One region of the Streptomyces sp. NPDC058773 genome, then DNA from elsewhere that is predicted to be linked to it. Evidence: riboswitches for the same ligand, from Rfam matches in the RefSeq annotation. Region 1 holds a riboswitch; each other region holds the start of a gene.

Region 1 (4,373 bases):
ATCTCGCCGAGCTGATCCACCGCAAGCGCGAGTCCCTGGGCCCGGCCCCCGAGCCGGACGAGGACCTGATCTCCGCCCTGATCAGGGCCTCCGACCACGGTGAGCACCTCACCGAGAACGAGGCCGCCGCGATGGCCTTCATCCTCCTCTTCGCGGGCTTCGAGACCACCGTCAACCTCATCGGCAACGGCACCTATGCGCTGCTGCGCCACCCCGCCCAGCGTGAGCTGCTCCAGAAGTCGATCGAGGCGGGCGACACCGAGCTGCTGACCACCGGCATCGAGGAACTGCTCCGCTACGACGGCCCCGTGGAGCTGGCCACCTGGCGGTTCGCGACCGAGGAGCTGACGCTCGGCGGGCAGCGGATCGCCGCGGGGGACCCGGTCCTGGTGGTGCTGGCCGCCGCCGACCGAGACCCGGCCCGCTTCCCCGAGCCGGACGTGCTCGATCTGACCCGGCGTGACAACCAGCACCTGGGCTACGGACACGGCATCCACTACTGCCTGGGGGCGCCGCTCGCCCGGCTCGAAGGACAGACCGCGCTGGCGACCCTGCTGACCCGGCTCCCGGACATCCGGCTTGCGGCGGAACCTGATGATTTGCGCTGGCGCGGCGGGCTCATCATGCGCGGATTGCGTTCGCTTCCTGTGGAGTTCTCTCCGGAGCGGCCCTGACCAGCGACGAAGCATATGTGACGCAGAGTCAAGTGCGTGACCTTTACGTGATCCGCGCTACATCGACTTGTGACTACCCGTGACCCCGGCTACCTTTCGACCCGACGATCGACAGGTTTCACTCGATCGGCCGAAGCGGTGATGTGGGGGGCCGGTGTAACGGCGCCGCTCGCGTGCGTCGGCCGGCCGGAGACCCGTCGAGCAGCTCTCGACGAGCTCGTCGCAACAACTCAACCGCCGCGCGAAAGGCATCCGCATGCGTTCCGGGAACGGCCGACATCGTCGCCCCCGTCAGGCACCGGCCATCTTTGTCACGGCGGGAGTGACCGGCGCCGGCTTCGCCCTGCCCCTGCTCGGCGCGACCGGTGCACACGCCGCCGACACCGCGACCTGGGACAAGGTCGCCCAGTGCGAGAGCGGCGGCATGTGGAGCGCGGCGTCGGGCAACGGCTACTACGGCGGCCTGCAGCTCACCCAGGAGATGTGGGACAACTACGGCGGCACGTCCTATGCGTCGCGCCCCGACCTCGCCAGCCGCTCCCAGCAGATCGCGGTCGCCGAGTCGATCCTCGACGACCGCGGGCCGGACACCTGGCCCAGCTGTGCGGTCAACGCCGGGCTGACCGACGACGGCCGCGCGCCCGAGGTCGACCCGGGCAGCACCAGCACCCCGGCGCCCGACCCGTCGGACGCCGGGGGCTCCCTCGATCCCTGGGACACCCCCGGCTCGTCCGATTCCCACGACGACGAGGGCTCGTCCGGCAGGCAGGACGAGCCGGGCGGCCGGCCCGACGCCACCCCCTCGCCCGACGCCTCGGACTCCGGGAAGCGCGACCAGTCCAAGGAGCGGGAATCGTCCGGCCCGGCGGCGCCAGGCGACCGGGACGACGAGCCGTCGAGGTCCACCGGCCCGTCCGATGACCCGTCCGCCGAGGACCCGTCCGCCGAGAACCCGTCGGAGGACCCGTCCGACGACCCCGCCGCCGACCCGTCCGGGGACGGCAGCCGTACGGACAGCAGCGGCACCCCGCGTGACGTGCCCGCCAAGGGCAAGCACCGCGGTCCGGCGGGAGACGGGGGCGACGAGCGCGCCGGGGACGACGGCGCCGGCCGGTCGGCCGGGGGCCTGCACGCCTCGCGCGGCGACGACGCGCACCGTACGGGCCCGGCGGCCGGCGGGGACTACACCGTGCGCCCGGGTGACAGCCTGTCAGCCATCGCCACGGCGCACCGGCTGTCCGGCGGCTGGCACGCGCTCTACGACCGCAACGAGGGCGTCATCGGCTCCGACGCGGACCTGATCCAGCCCGGTCAGCAGCTCGACCTCGGGCGGAACGCAGGGTAATTCGCCCTCCTTCGCCCTCTTTTGGGAAAGTGAGACAAGGGTCTCGTTGACTTCTGTGGGGCTCGGTGTGCCCAACCCCGGCATACCGGGCCCCACCTGCGATTTCGTGACCAAACCGCCTTCAAAATCGGGCAACTCGGTTCAGAAGGTGGGGTTTGAACCCCAAGGGGATTACTGCTTAACGTCAGGACCGCTCGCCAAAGCGGGCCCTTCGATCACACGCCGAATCCTGCCGGTGGTCGGAGGCACTTGACGCGCAAGCGCCGAAGGCAGGAGCGGGGGACCCAAGGTACGTGCCGGCCCCGCCCGTGAAAGCGGGTCAACCGGCTTGGGGTGAAGCCACGTGCGCGCCGCGCACACGGCCGGGCGACTCATCAGTCCGAACCCGACAGCTCACCTCGCAGGCGTCGGTGAGGAAACGAACGAACCATGCTGATCTTCAAAGGCAAGCACCGTCGTCCCTCCAAGGCCGTCCGCGTCGCCACCCTGGCCGGTGTCGCCGGTGCCGCCGTGGCCGTCCCGATGATGGGTGCCACCTCCGCCTCCGCCGCCACCGTCGCCACCTGGGACAAGGTCGCCCAGTGCGAGTCCGGCGGCAACTGGTCGATCAACACCGGTAACGGCTACTACGGTGGCCTGCAGTTCTCCAACTCCAGCTGGGCCGCCGCCGGTGGCACCCAGTACGCGCCGCGCGCCGACCTGGCCACCAAGTCCCAGCAGATCGCCGCCGCCGAGAAGCTCCTCGCCATCCAGGGCCCGGGCGCCTGGTCCTGCGCCGGGGCGGGCAACCTGACCGCCGGCGGCCCGGCCGCCGACGTCGACACCTCCGCGCAGACCAAGTCCGCGCCCAAGCAGGAGTCGGCCAAGCCCGAGGTCAAGAAGGCCCCGTCCGAGGACCGCGCCTCGCGCTCCACCGAGCGCAAGTCCACCGGCCACGGCAACTACACCGTCAAGGCGGGCGACACCCTCGCCAAGATAGCCAAGGCCCACGGCACCGACTGGAAGTCCGTCTACAAGGCCAACAAGTCGGTCATCGGCGGCAACCCGAACCTGATCATCCCCGGTCAGCACCTCACGGTCTGAGCCACCCGCCCAGCGGGGCTCCGGGGCCCGAGCGGCGGGCCCCTCCCTCACCGTGAGACCGCCCCGCCACGGCGCGCCCTTCCCCTGCGCGCCGTGGCGGGGCTTCTCGCTTCCCCGGCCGCGCGCCCGCCCGCACGCCCGCGCCCCCGGGCCGGACACCCGCCGCAAACCGGTTGCGGTTCAGCGCCTTTTCCCGTTCGGCGAACAATGTGCCGAAAGGTCCCGTGAACTGGGACTTCGGTAAGTTTTCCGGGGCCTTCCGTCCCACGGAGCGGGCCAAGGGCAGGCGGACGAGCCCGGGGCCGTTAGGCTCATGCGCAGAACGCCAGACACCCACGAAGGAGACAACGTGCCGTCGATCGACGTCGTCGTAGCCCGCGAAATTCTCGACTCGCGAGGTAATCCCACGGTCGAGGTCGAGGTCGGCCTCGACGACGGCAGCACGGGCCGTGCCGCCGTGCCGTCCGGTGCCTCCACCGGCGCCTTCGAGGCCATCGAGCTCCGTGACGGCGACCCGAACCGCTACCTGGGCAAGGGTGTGGAGAAGGCCGTCCTGGCCGTCATCGAGCAGATCGGCCCGGAGCTCGTCGGCTACGACGCGACCGAGCAGCGGCTGATCGACCAGGCCATGTTCGACCTGGACGCCACCGACAACAAGGGCTCGCTGGGCGCCAACGCCATCCTCGGCGTCTCCCTCGCCGTCGCGCACGCCGCTTCCGAGGCCAGCGACCTGCCGCTGTTCCGCTACCTGGGCGGCCCGAACGCGCACGTGCTGCCCGTCCCGATGATGAACATCCTGAACGGCGGCTCGCACGCCGACTCCAACGTGGACATCCAGGAGTTCATGATCGCCCCGATCGGCGCGGAGTCCTTCTCCGAGGCGCTGCGCTGGGGCACCGAGGTCTACCACACCCTCAAGAAGGTCCTGAAGGAGCGCGGCCTGTCCACCGGTCTCGGTGACGAGGGCGGCTTCGCCCCGAACCTGGGCTCCAACCGTGAGGCCCTCGACCTCATCCTGGAGGCCATCAAGCAGGCCGGTTACGCCCCCGGCCAGGACATCGCGCTCGCGCTGGACGTCGCCGCCTCCGAGTTCTACAAGGACGGCAAGTACCAGTTCGAGGGCAAGGACCGCTCGGCCGCCGAGATGACCGAGTACTACGAGGAGCTGGTCGCGGCCTACCCGCTCGTCTCCATCGAGGACCCGCTGTTCGAGGACGACTGGGCCGGCTGGAAGGTCATCACCGACAAGCTCGGCGCCAAGGTCCAGCTCG
Region 2 (4,373 bases), on a different contig from region 1:
CTGGACGTGAAGACGTCCGGCGGGGTCGAGGTTCCCGACATCGAGCGGGCGGTCGACGAGGAGCTGGCGCGCTTCGCCGCCGAGGGGCCGACCCCGGAAGAGATGGAGCGGGCGCAGGCCCAGCTGGAGCGCGAATGGCTGGACCGGCTGGCCACGGTCAGCGGCCGCGCCGACGAACTGTGCCGCTACGCCGTCCTGTTCGGCGACCCGCAGCTCGCGCTGACCGCCGTGCAGCGCGTCCTGGACATCACCCCCGAGGAGGTGCAGGCCGTCGCCAAGGCCCGGCTGCGCCCCGACAACCGTGCGGTGCTCGTCTACGAGCCCACCGAGCCCACCGAGCCGACCGACGCCGCCGACACCGAGGAAGGGGAGGCGGACCAGTGAGCGACGCCACCACCCACGCCGATTCCCCCGTGAGTGCCATGGACTTCCACCCGCAGCCCCAGGGGGGCGCGCCCAAGCCGTGGGCCTTCCCGGCCCCCGAGCGCAGCCAACTGCCCAACGGGCTCACCCTCCTGACCAGCCACCGCCCCGGCCAGCAGGTCGTCGCCGTCGAGATCAACCTCGTCGCGCCGCTGGACGCCGAGCCCGAGGGCCTGGACGGCGTCGCCACGATCATGGCGCGGGCGCTGTCCGAGGGCACCGACCGGCATGACGCGGAGGAGTTCGCCGCCGAGCTGGAACGCTGCGGCGCCACCCTGGACGCGCACGCCGACCACCCCGGCGTACGGGTCTCCCTCGAGGTGCCGGCGTCCCGGCTGACCCGTGCGCTCGGCCTGCTCGCCGACGCGCTGCGGGCGCCCGCCTTCCCGGAGAGCGAGATCGAGCGGCTGGTCCGCAACCGTCTCGACGAGATTCCGCACGAGCTGGCCAACCCTGCCCGCCGTGCCGCGATGGCGCTGTCCCGGGAGCTGTTCCCGGACACCGCCCGTATGTCGCGGCCCCGGCAGGGCACCGAGGAGACCGTCGCCCGTATCGACGCGGCCGCCGTCCGCGCCTACTACGACGCCCATGTACGGCCCGCCACGGCCACCGCCGTCATCGTCGGTGACTTCACCGGCGTCGACCTCGCCGCGGCGCTCGCCGACACCCTCGGCGCCTGGACCGCCTCCACGGCCGAGCCGCTGAAGGCCGCGCCGATCGTCGCCGACGACAGCGGCCGGGTGGTGATCGTGGACCGCCCCGGCGCCGTCCAGACGCAGCTGCTCATCGGCCGGATCGGGGCCGACCGGCACGACCGGGTGTGGCCCGCGCAGGTCCTCGGCACGTACTGCCTGGGCGGCACCCTCACCTCCCGTCTGGACCGTGTGCTGCGGGAGGAGAAGGGCTACACCTATGGGGTGCGCGCCTTCGGCCAGGTGCTCCGCTCCACCGCCCCCGGCTCCCCCGAGGGGGCCACGGGCGCCGCGCTGCTCGCCATCAGCGGCTCCGTGGACACCGGCTCCACCGGCCCGGCGCTCGAGGACCTGTGGAAGGTGCTGCGCACCCTCGCGGCAGAGGGGCTGACGGACGAGGAGCGGGATGTCGCCGTGCAGAACCTCGTCGGAGTCGCGCCCCTGAAGTACGAGACCGCGGCGGCCGTCGCCGGCACCCTCGCCGACCAGGTGGAGCAGCAGCTCCCGGACGACTTCCAGGCGCAGTTGTACGCCCGGCTCGCGGAGACCGGTACGGTCGAGGCCACCGCGGCGGCGGTCAGCGCCTTCCCCGTCGACCGGCTGGTGACGGTCCTGGTGGGCGACGCGGCGCAGATCGCCGAGCCGGTCAAGGCGCTGGGCATCGGTGAGGTGACCGTCGTCAGCGGCTGATCCCCGCCGTATGACGGACGGTCATATGCCGACATGGCGGCTCCCGTGGCACTGGTTCGTCACGGGAGCCGCCGTATGTCCGGTTTATCTCGGCTGGTGCACCGGTTCTTGTGGCATCCCGCACAAAAAACCGGTTCTGTTTGCCGATTGAAAGTTGCCCCGTTTAGCGTCGGTCCGGCTGTTCGTCACAAGTCCGCCACAACAGTGGCACCGGGCAGTCATCGCCGAGTCCCCGGACGGCGCGAGCCAGGGGAGCCGGGGACCCATATGTCCCGTGGGGTGAATCGGGCTCCTCTCCGAGGAGGCCGTAGGAGACCTTCCTGCTCCGAACCCGTCAGCTAACCCGGTAGGCGAGAAGGAGGGAAAGGACCAGCCAGCACATGGCGTTCATCCGTGCCACCGGGAAGCACCGCCGCACGAGCCGTCCCGTTCGGACGACCCGCAACATCGCCGGCATAGCCACCATCGCGGCCGGTGGTGTGGTTGCGTCCGTGGCCTCGCCGGCGCTGGCCGCGACGGAGGAGGCGGCCGCCCACGACACCGGGCTGCAGCAGGCTGTCGTGATCGGTGACGAGCTCGCCAACCGTGTCGAGGCGCAGGCCGACGCGCAGCAGGCCGAAGCCGAGGTCGCCGCGGCGCGGGCGAAGGCCGAGGCCGTCGCCAAGAAGCAGGCCGACGAGGCCAAGCGGCGCGCCGAGGCGGCGAAGAAGAAGGCCAAGGCCGCCCACGAGGCCAAGGTCCGGGCCGCCCGCGAGGCGGAGCGCAAGCGCCTCAACGCCTTCGTCGCCCCCATTGCCGACTCCTACGTCTCCACCGCCTACAAGGCCTCCAGCGGCCTGTGGTCCTCCGGCAGCCACACCGGCATCGACTTCCACGCCGCCTCCGGCACCAGCGTCCACGCGGTCGGCTCGGGCACTGTCGTCGAGGCCGGCTGGGGCGGTTCGTACGGCAACAACATCGTGATCAAGATGAACGACGGCACGTACACCCAGTACGGCCACCTGTCGTCGATCGGCGTCTCGGTCGGCGAGAAGGTCACCCCGGGCCGGCAGATCGGCCTCTCCGGCGCCACCGGCAACGTCACCGGCCCGCACCTGCACTTCGAGGCCCGCACCGGCCCCGACTACGGATCGGACATCGACCCGATCGCGTACCTGCGCGGGCACGGCGTCAACGTCTGATCCCCCTCTCGCCGGTGCCGCGCCCCGCAGGGCCCCGCGCCGCACGCCGAGCGTCCTTCCCGAGCCCCGGTCCCCCGGCCGGGGCTTCGGCGTATCCGGGACCGGTGGGTCCGCACCGGGTGGCGCCGGTGGCCCGCGACTTCCGGCCAAAAAATATCCCTGAATAACCCCGCGCCGTCGGAAAAGCCGGGCCGGTCGAATAGAGTCACGGAAAAGTCGCCGACCGGCGGCGCTTCCAGGGGATTACGGCGGAGGCTCGGAAGATGCGAGGCCATATTTCCGCGCATGCGGTGTGCACGGCGATTCGCGACGACATTGTCTCCGGTGCGCTGGCGCCGGGGAGCCGGCTGATCGAGGAGATCCTGGCGGCCCGTTACGGCGTCTCCAGGGTGCCGGTCCGTGAAGCACTGCGCACCCTGCAGTCCGAGGGCTTCGTCACCACCCGCCACCACGCGGGCGCCTGCGTCGCCGAGCCCACCGAGCAGGAGGCCGCCGATCTCCTGGACATCCGCGCCCTGTTGGAGCCGCTGGGCGCCGCCCGCGCGGCCACCCGCCGCAGCCCGGCCCACCTCAAGGTGCTCCGCGGCCTCGTACGGCTCGGCCGCGAGCGGGCCCGGCACGGCAACCTCGCGGATCTGCGCCAACTGGACGACTGGTTCCACGAAACGCTTGCCCAGGCGGTCGGCAGTCCCAGCCTGACGGCGCTGCTGACCCAGCTGCGGCGCAAGATCGAGTGGATGTACGCGGTGGAACCGCCGTCCCGGGCCGGTGAGTCCTGGGACGAACACGGCGCGGTGCTGGACGCGGTGGCCCGGGGAGACGCGGAACGGGCGCGCGCCCTGATGGCGGCTCATGTCGAGCGCTCGCTCCCGGTCCACCGGCTGCGGCGCCCCGCCGGGACCGAGGTGAGGGATCCGAAACCGCCCGTCAATACGGCACGCGCCCTCCCTTAACAATCGCCCCGTATACAAAGAATTGCAAAGAAGCGCAAAGAAATGCGGAATGGACTGTGGCGGTGTGCCGGTACCTGATTCGCTCCGCGGCTGCATTTGGCATGCCTTTTTACCGCACCGTGTGCGCTCATTGGTCTGCCCTTTTCCTGACGTGTCCCGGAGGGCGGTCGCCCGGAAATTCCGTGCACCTCTCCGGTGCCGCACAGTGAAACGGCCCCGCCGCGGCGACCGGCCAGGTCGCCACGGCGGGGCCGTCGCACGCAGTGGAAGTCCTGGCGGACTCAGACGGTCTCGGGGAGCTCCTCGAGACCCTCGGCGACGAGCTTGGCCAGACGGTCGAGCGCCGCCTCGGCACCCTCGGCGTCGGAGGCCAGCACGATCTCCTCGCCGCCCTGGGCGCCCAGCCCGAGGACCGCGAGCATGGAGGCCGCGTT
Region 3 (4,373 bases), on a different contig from region 1:
CCGACGACCGTGCCGAGGCCGAAGCTGTCGTGCGTGACGCGGTCGCCGACGGCCAGCGGGACCACCGGGCGGTCCGTGCCGCGGCGGGTCGCGAAACCGCTGGGGCCCTTGGCACGGGACGACGACAGCGAGGACCCGAAGCCGCCTCCGCCGCCCGCCGAGAGCCCGCCCATGGACGCGGACGGCGTCGCCGGGCCGGTCCGCTTCCACTCCACGAAGTCGTCCGGGATCTCCTCCAGGAACCGGGAGGGCGGGTTGTACGAGGGCTGGCCCCAGGCGCTGCGCATCGTCGAGCGGGTGACATAGAGCCGCTCGCGGGCGCGGGTGATGCCGACATAGGCCAGCCGGCGCTCCTCCTCCAGCTCCTTGGTCTGGCCCAGCGAGCGCATGTGCGGGAAGACGCCGTCCTCCATGCCGGTCAGGAAGACGGTGGGGAACTCCAGGCCCTTGGCGGTGTGCAGCGTCATGAGGGTGATCACGCCGCTGCCCTCCTCGTCCTCGTCCGGGATCTGGTCGGAGTCGGCGACCAGCGCGACCTGCTCCAGGAATTCGGGGAGGGTGCCGGGATTCTCTTCCCCGCGGTCCTGCTCGAATTCCAGGGCGACGGCGGCAAGTTCCTGGAGGTTCTCGATCCGGGTCTCGTCCTGGGGGTCGGTGGAGGCCTGGAGTTCGGCGAGGTAGCCCGTGCGCTCCAGGACGGCTTCCAGGACGGTGGCGGGGCCGGCGCCGGACTCGACGATGGTCCGCAGCTCCTCCATGAGGACGTTGAAGCGCTTGACGGCGTTCGTGGAGCGGGCCGCCATGCCGTAGGCCTCGTCGACCCGGCGCAGCGCCTGCGGGAAGGTGATCTTCTCGCGCGCCGACAGGGCTTCGATCATCGCCTCGGCGCGGTCGCCGATACCGCGCTTGGGCACGTTCAGGATGCGGCGGAGCGGGACGGTGTCCTCGGGGTTGGCGAGCACCCGCAGATAGGCGAGGACGTCGCGGACCTCCTTGCGCTCGTAGAAGCGCACACCACCGACGACCTTGTAGGGCAGCCCGACCCGGATGAAGATCTCTTCGAAGACCCGGGACTGGGCGTTGGTGCGGTAGAAGACCGCGACATCGCCGGCCTTGGCGTCGCCGGTGTCGGTCAGCCGGTCGATCTCGTCGGCGACGAACTGGGCCTCGTCGTGCTCGGTGTCGGCGACATAGCCGGTGATCTTGGGGCCGGCGCCGGCGTCCGTCCAGAGGTTCTTGGGGCGGCGGTTCTCGTTGCGCTCGATGACGGCGTTGGCGGCGGACAGGATCGTCTGCGACGAGCGGTAGTTCTGCTCCAGCAGGATCGTGGTCGCGTCCGGGTAGTCCTCCTCGAACTGGAGGATGTTACGGATCGTGGCGCCGCGGAAGGCGTAGATCGACTGGTCGGCGTCACCGACGACGCAGAGCTCGGCGGCGGTCTCGGCGGGGCCCACCAGTTCGCGTACGAGGGTGTACTGGGCGTGGTTGGTGTCCTGGTACTCGTCGACGAGGACATGGCGGAAGCGGCGGCGGTAGTGCTCGGCGACGTCCGGGAAGGCCTGGAGCAGATTGACCGTCGTCATGATGATGTCGTCGAAGTCCAGCGCGTTGGCCTCGCGCAGCCGCGCCTGGTACATCGCGTACGCCTCGGCCAGCGTCTTCTCAAAGCCATCGGCCGCCGTGCCCGCGAAGGTCTCCTCGTCGATGAGCTCGTTCTTGAGGTTGGAGATCTTCGCGCTGAAGGACTTGGGCGGGTAGCGCTTGGGGTCCAGGTCGAGGTCGCGGCAGACCAGGGCCATCAGGCGCTTGGAGTCGGCGGCGTCGTAGATCGAGAACGAGGACGTGAAGCCCAGCTTCTTGGACTCGCGGCGCAGGATGCGGACGCAGGCGCTGTGGAAGGTGGAGACCCACATGGCGTTGGCCCGCGGGCCGACCAGGTCCTCCACGCGCTCCTTCATCTCACCGGCGGCCTTGTTGGTGAACGTGATCGCGAGGATCTGGCCGGGGTGGACATGGCGCTCGGCGAGCAGATGCGCGATGCGGTGGGTGAGCACCCGGGTCTTGCCGGAGCCGGCGCCGGCGACGATCAGCAGCGGGCCGCCGGTGTGCACCACGGCGGCTTTCTGCTGGTCGTTGAGCCCCTCCAGCAGCGCCGCGGCGTCGACGGCCGGGCGGGCGGCGCCATCGCGGTAGTACGGCTCCCTGGGCGCGGGCGCGTCGAAACGCCCGCCGAAGAGGTCGGCGGGGATCTCCTCCGGGGCCGGGCCGTGTTCGTCCTCGGGAGGCGGGGGGTGTTCCTCCTCGCCCTTGTGGCCGAGGTCCGCCAGGAAGCTGTCGTCAAAGAGGCTGCTCATCGCCCACCGAGTCTAGGCCGCCGCACTGACAGTCCGCCGCGGAGTCGCCGAATGCGGGCCGCCTGTGGGGCGGGCACCGGAGCGGCAGGGGCGGGACGGCCGCAACCACAGCCCGAAAGGGCGGCGCCTCGTCTACCCGAATCCGACATCTGCCACAACCAGCCCCGCATCGCGTTCAGGTCACGAAAAGGTTTCGGGCATATCGAACATCAGCCTTCACAGAAGCCACACGAGTTGGCTAACGTCCTCGCTCAGGCAGCCCGCCTCCCCGCGGACGACAGGTTCGCACGGGCCGCCGACGCCGAGTCCGGCCCTGCCCCAGGCACCCGGAGCCGGGGACCCATCAGCACCACCGGGGTGAATCGATCCGTACGGCCGTCGCCAGTGGACGTCCGGACCGTAGGGCAAGCCTTCCGTCAGTGACACCGCCCGAACCCGACAGCTAACCCGGTAGGCGGTCCACGGAAGGAGTTGCCGGTCTTGGCGTCGCATCGCAAGCCGCGCACCAGCGTTCTCGCCTCGCCGACAGGCCGTCGTACCGCGGCCGGGCTCACCAGCGCCGCTCTCGCTTCGGTCACCCTGCTCTCGCAGTCGGCCGACGCGGCCCCCAGGGCACCCAAGCCGACCATCGAAGAGGTCAAGGAGAAGGTCGACAACCTCTACCACCAGGCCGAGGTGGCCACCCAGAAGTACAACGCCGCCAAGGAGCGCGCCGCCGAACAGCGCGGCACCGTGGACGACCTGCTGAACGCCTCCGCCGAGCGCGCCGAGAAGATGAACGAGTCCCGGCGCCGGCTGGGCACCTTCGCCTCGGCGCAGTACCGCACCGGCGGCGTCAACCCGACGGCACAGCTGATGCTCGCCAAGGACCCGCAGCAGTTCGTCGACCGCAACAACCTCATGGAGCGGCTGACCGGGCGGCAGAAGCAGGCCGTCACGGACTACCAGGAGCAGCAGGCGGCGGCCACCCGGCAGCGTGCCGAGGCGACCCGCAGCCTGGAGAAGCTGCAGCAGTCGCAGGCCTCCCTCAAGGAGTCCAAGGCCTCCGTCCAGGGCAAGCTGGCCGAGGCCCGGCAGCTGCTGTCCCGGCTGACCGCCCAGGAGAAGGCGCGGCTGGCGGAGCTGGAGCGCCAGAAGGAGGCGGCGGCCAAGCGCCGGGCCGCCGAGGAGGCGCGCAAGCAGCAGGAGCGGGAGCGCCAGCGGCAGCAGGACGGCAGCGGCTCGACCGGCGGGTCCACGGGCGGGTCCACCGGCGGCTCGACCGGCGATTCGGCCTCCACCAAGGGCGAGAAGGCGCTCGCCTTCGCCCGCGCCCAGATCGGCAAGCCGTACGTCTGGGGCGCGACCGGGCCCGCCTCCTACGACTGCTCGGGGCTGACCCAGGCCGCGTGGAAGGCGGCGGGCGTCGATCTGCCGCGTACGACCTGGGACCAGATCAAGGTCGGCCAGCGGGTGGCCACCAAGGATCTGCAGCCCGGCGACCTGGTGTTCTTCTATGACGACATCAGCCACGTCGGCATGTACATAGGCGACGGGAAGATGGTGCACGCTCCGAAGCCGGGCGCCAACGTCCGGGAGGAGTCGATCTACTACATGCCGATCTACGGGAGCGTCCGTCCGGGCTGACGCCCACCCGCTCCCCCACCAGACCACCCCCCACGGTCACCCCCCACACGCCACCGCGCGGCCGCCGCCTCCGAATCCGGAGGGGTGGACCGCGCGGTGTGCTGTATGGAGGCGCTCGTCAGGTCCAGAGCACCGCGATGAAGATGTTGGCGACGGTCAGACCGCCGACCGCGCCGAAGACCGCCTTGTCGACGGTCTCCTCGTCCCGCTTGACGTAGACCAGCGCCAGGATCACCACCAGTACGGCCATCTTGATGCCGAGCTTGATGTTGTTGAGCGGGTGGTCCTGGGCCTGGTTGAGGCCGACCAGCACGATGCCGGTGACCAGCATCGTCAGCGCGCCGTGCAGCATGGCCGGCACGAAGCGGGCGGTGCCCGCGCTCATCGCCTTCA

Evidence for each region. A riboswitch is a leader RNA that binds a small molecule or an ion and turns the genes downstream of it on or off. The one in region 1 is predicted to bind cyclic di-AMP.
Region 2: it holds a riboswitch for cyclic di-AMP, as region 1 does, so the genes downstream of both, ACFW5B_RS19025 (M23 family metallopeptidase) here and ACFW5B_RS04530 (transglycosylase family protein) in region 1, are expected to answer to the same signal.
Region 3: it holds a riboswitch for cyclic di-AMP, as region 1 does, so the genes downstream of both, ACFW5B_RS20235 (NlpC/P60 family protein) here and ACFW5B_RS04530 (transglycosylase family protein) in region 1, are expected to answer to the same signal.

Annotation. Positions count from the first base shown of each region.
Region 1 covers NZ_JBHYPE010000003.1:257,083-261,455, forward strand. Annotated here, with positions in the region: gene ACFW5B_RS04520 (cytochrome P450) at 1-674, shown strand, start outside; gene ACFW5B_RS04525 (transglycosylase family protein) at 997-2,019, shown strand; cyclic di-AMP (ydaO/yuaA leader) riboswitch at 2,230-2,441, shown strand; gene ACFW5B_RS04530 (transglycosylase family protein) at 2,449-3,102, shown strand; gene eno (phosphopyruvate hydratase) at 3,416-4,373, shown strand, end outside.
Region 2 covers NZ_JBHYPE010000020.1:17,734-22,106, reverse strand. Annotated here, with positions in the region: gene ACFW5B_RS19035 (M16 family metallopeptidase) at 1-384, shown strand, start outside; gene ACFW5B_RS19030 (M16 family metallopeptidase) at 423-1,805, shown strand; cyclic di-AMP (ydaO/yuaA leader) riboswitch at 2,018-2,173, shown strand; gene ACFW5B_RS19025 (M23 family metallopeptidase) at 2,186-2,986, shown strand; gene ACFW5B_RS19020 (GntR family transcriptional regulator) at 3,250-3,939, shown strand; gene ACFW5B_RS19015 (HPr family phosphocarrier protein) at 4,221-4,373, opposite strand, start outside.
Region 3 covers NZ_JBHYPE010000022.1:58,239-62,611, forward strand. Annotated here, with positions in the region: gene pcrA (DNA helicase PcrA) at 1-2,354, opposite strand, end outside; cyclic di-AMP (ydaO/yuaA leader) riboswitch at 2,644-2,827, shown strand; gene ACFW5B_RS20235 (NlpC/P60 family protein) at 2,835-3,980, shown strand; gene ACFW5B_RS20240 (hypothetical protein) at 4,099-4,373, opposite strand, start outside.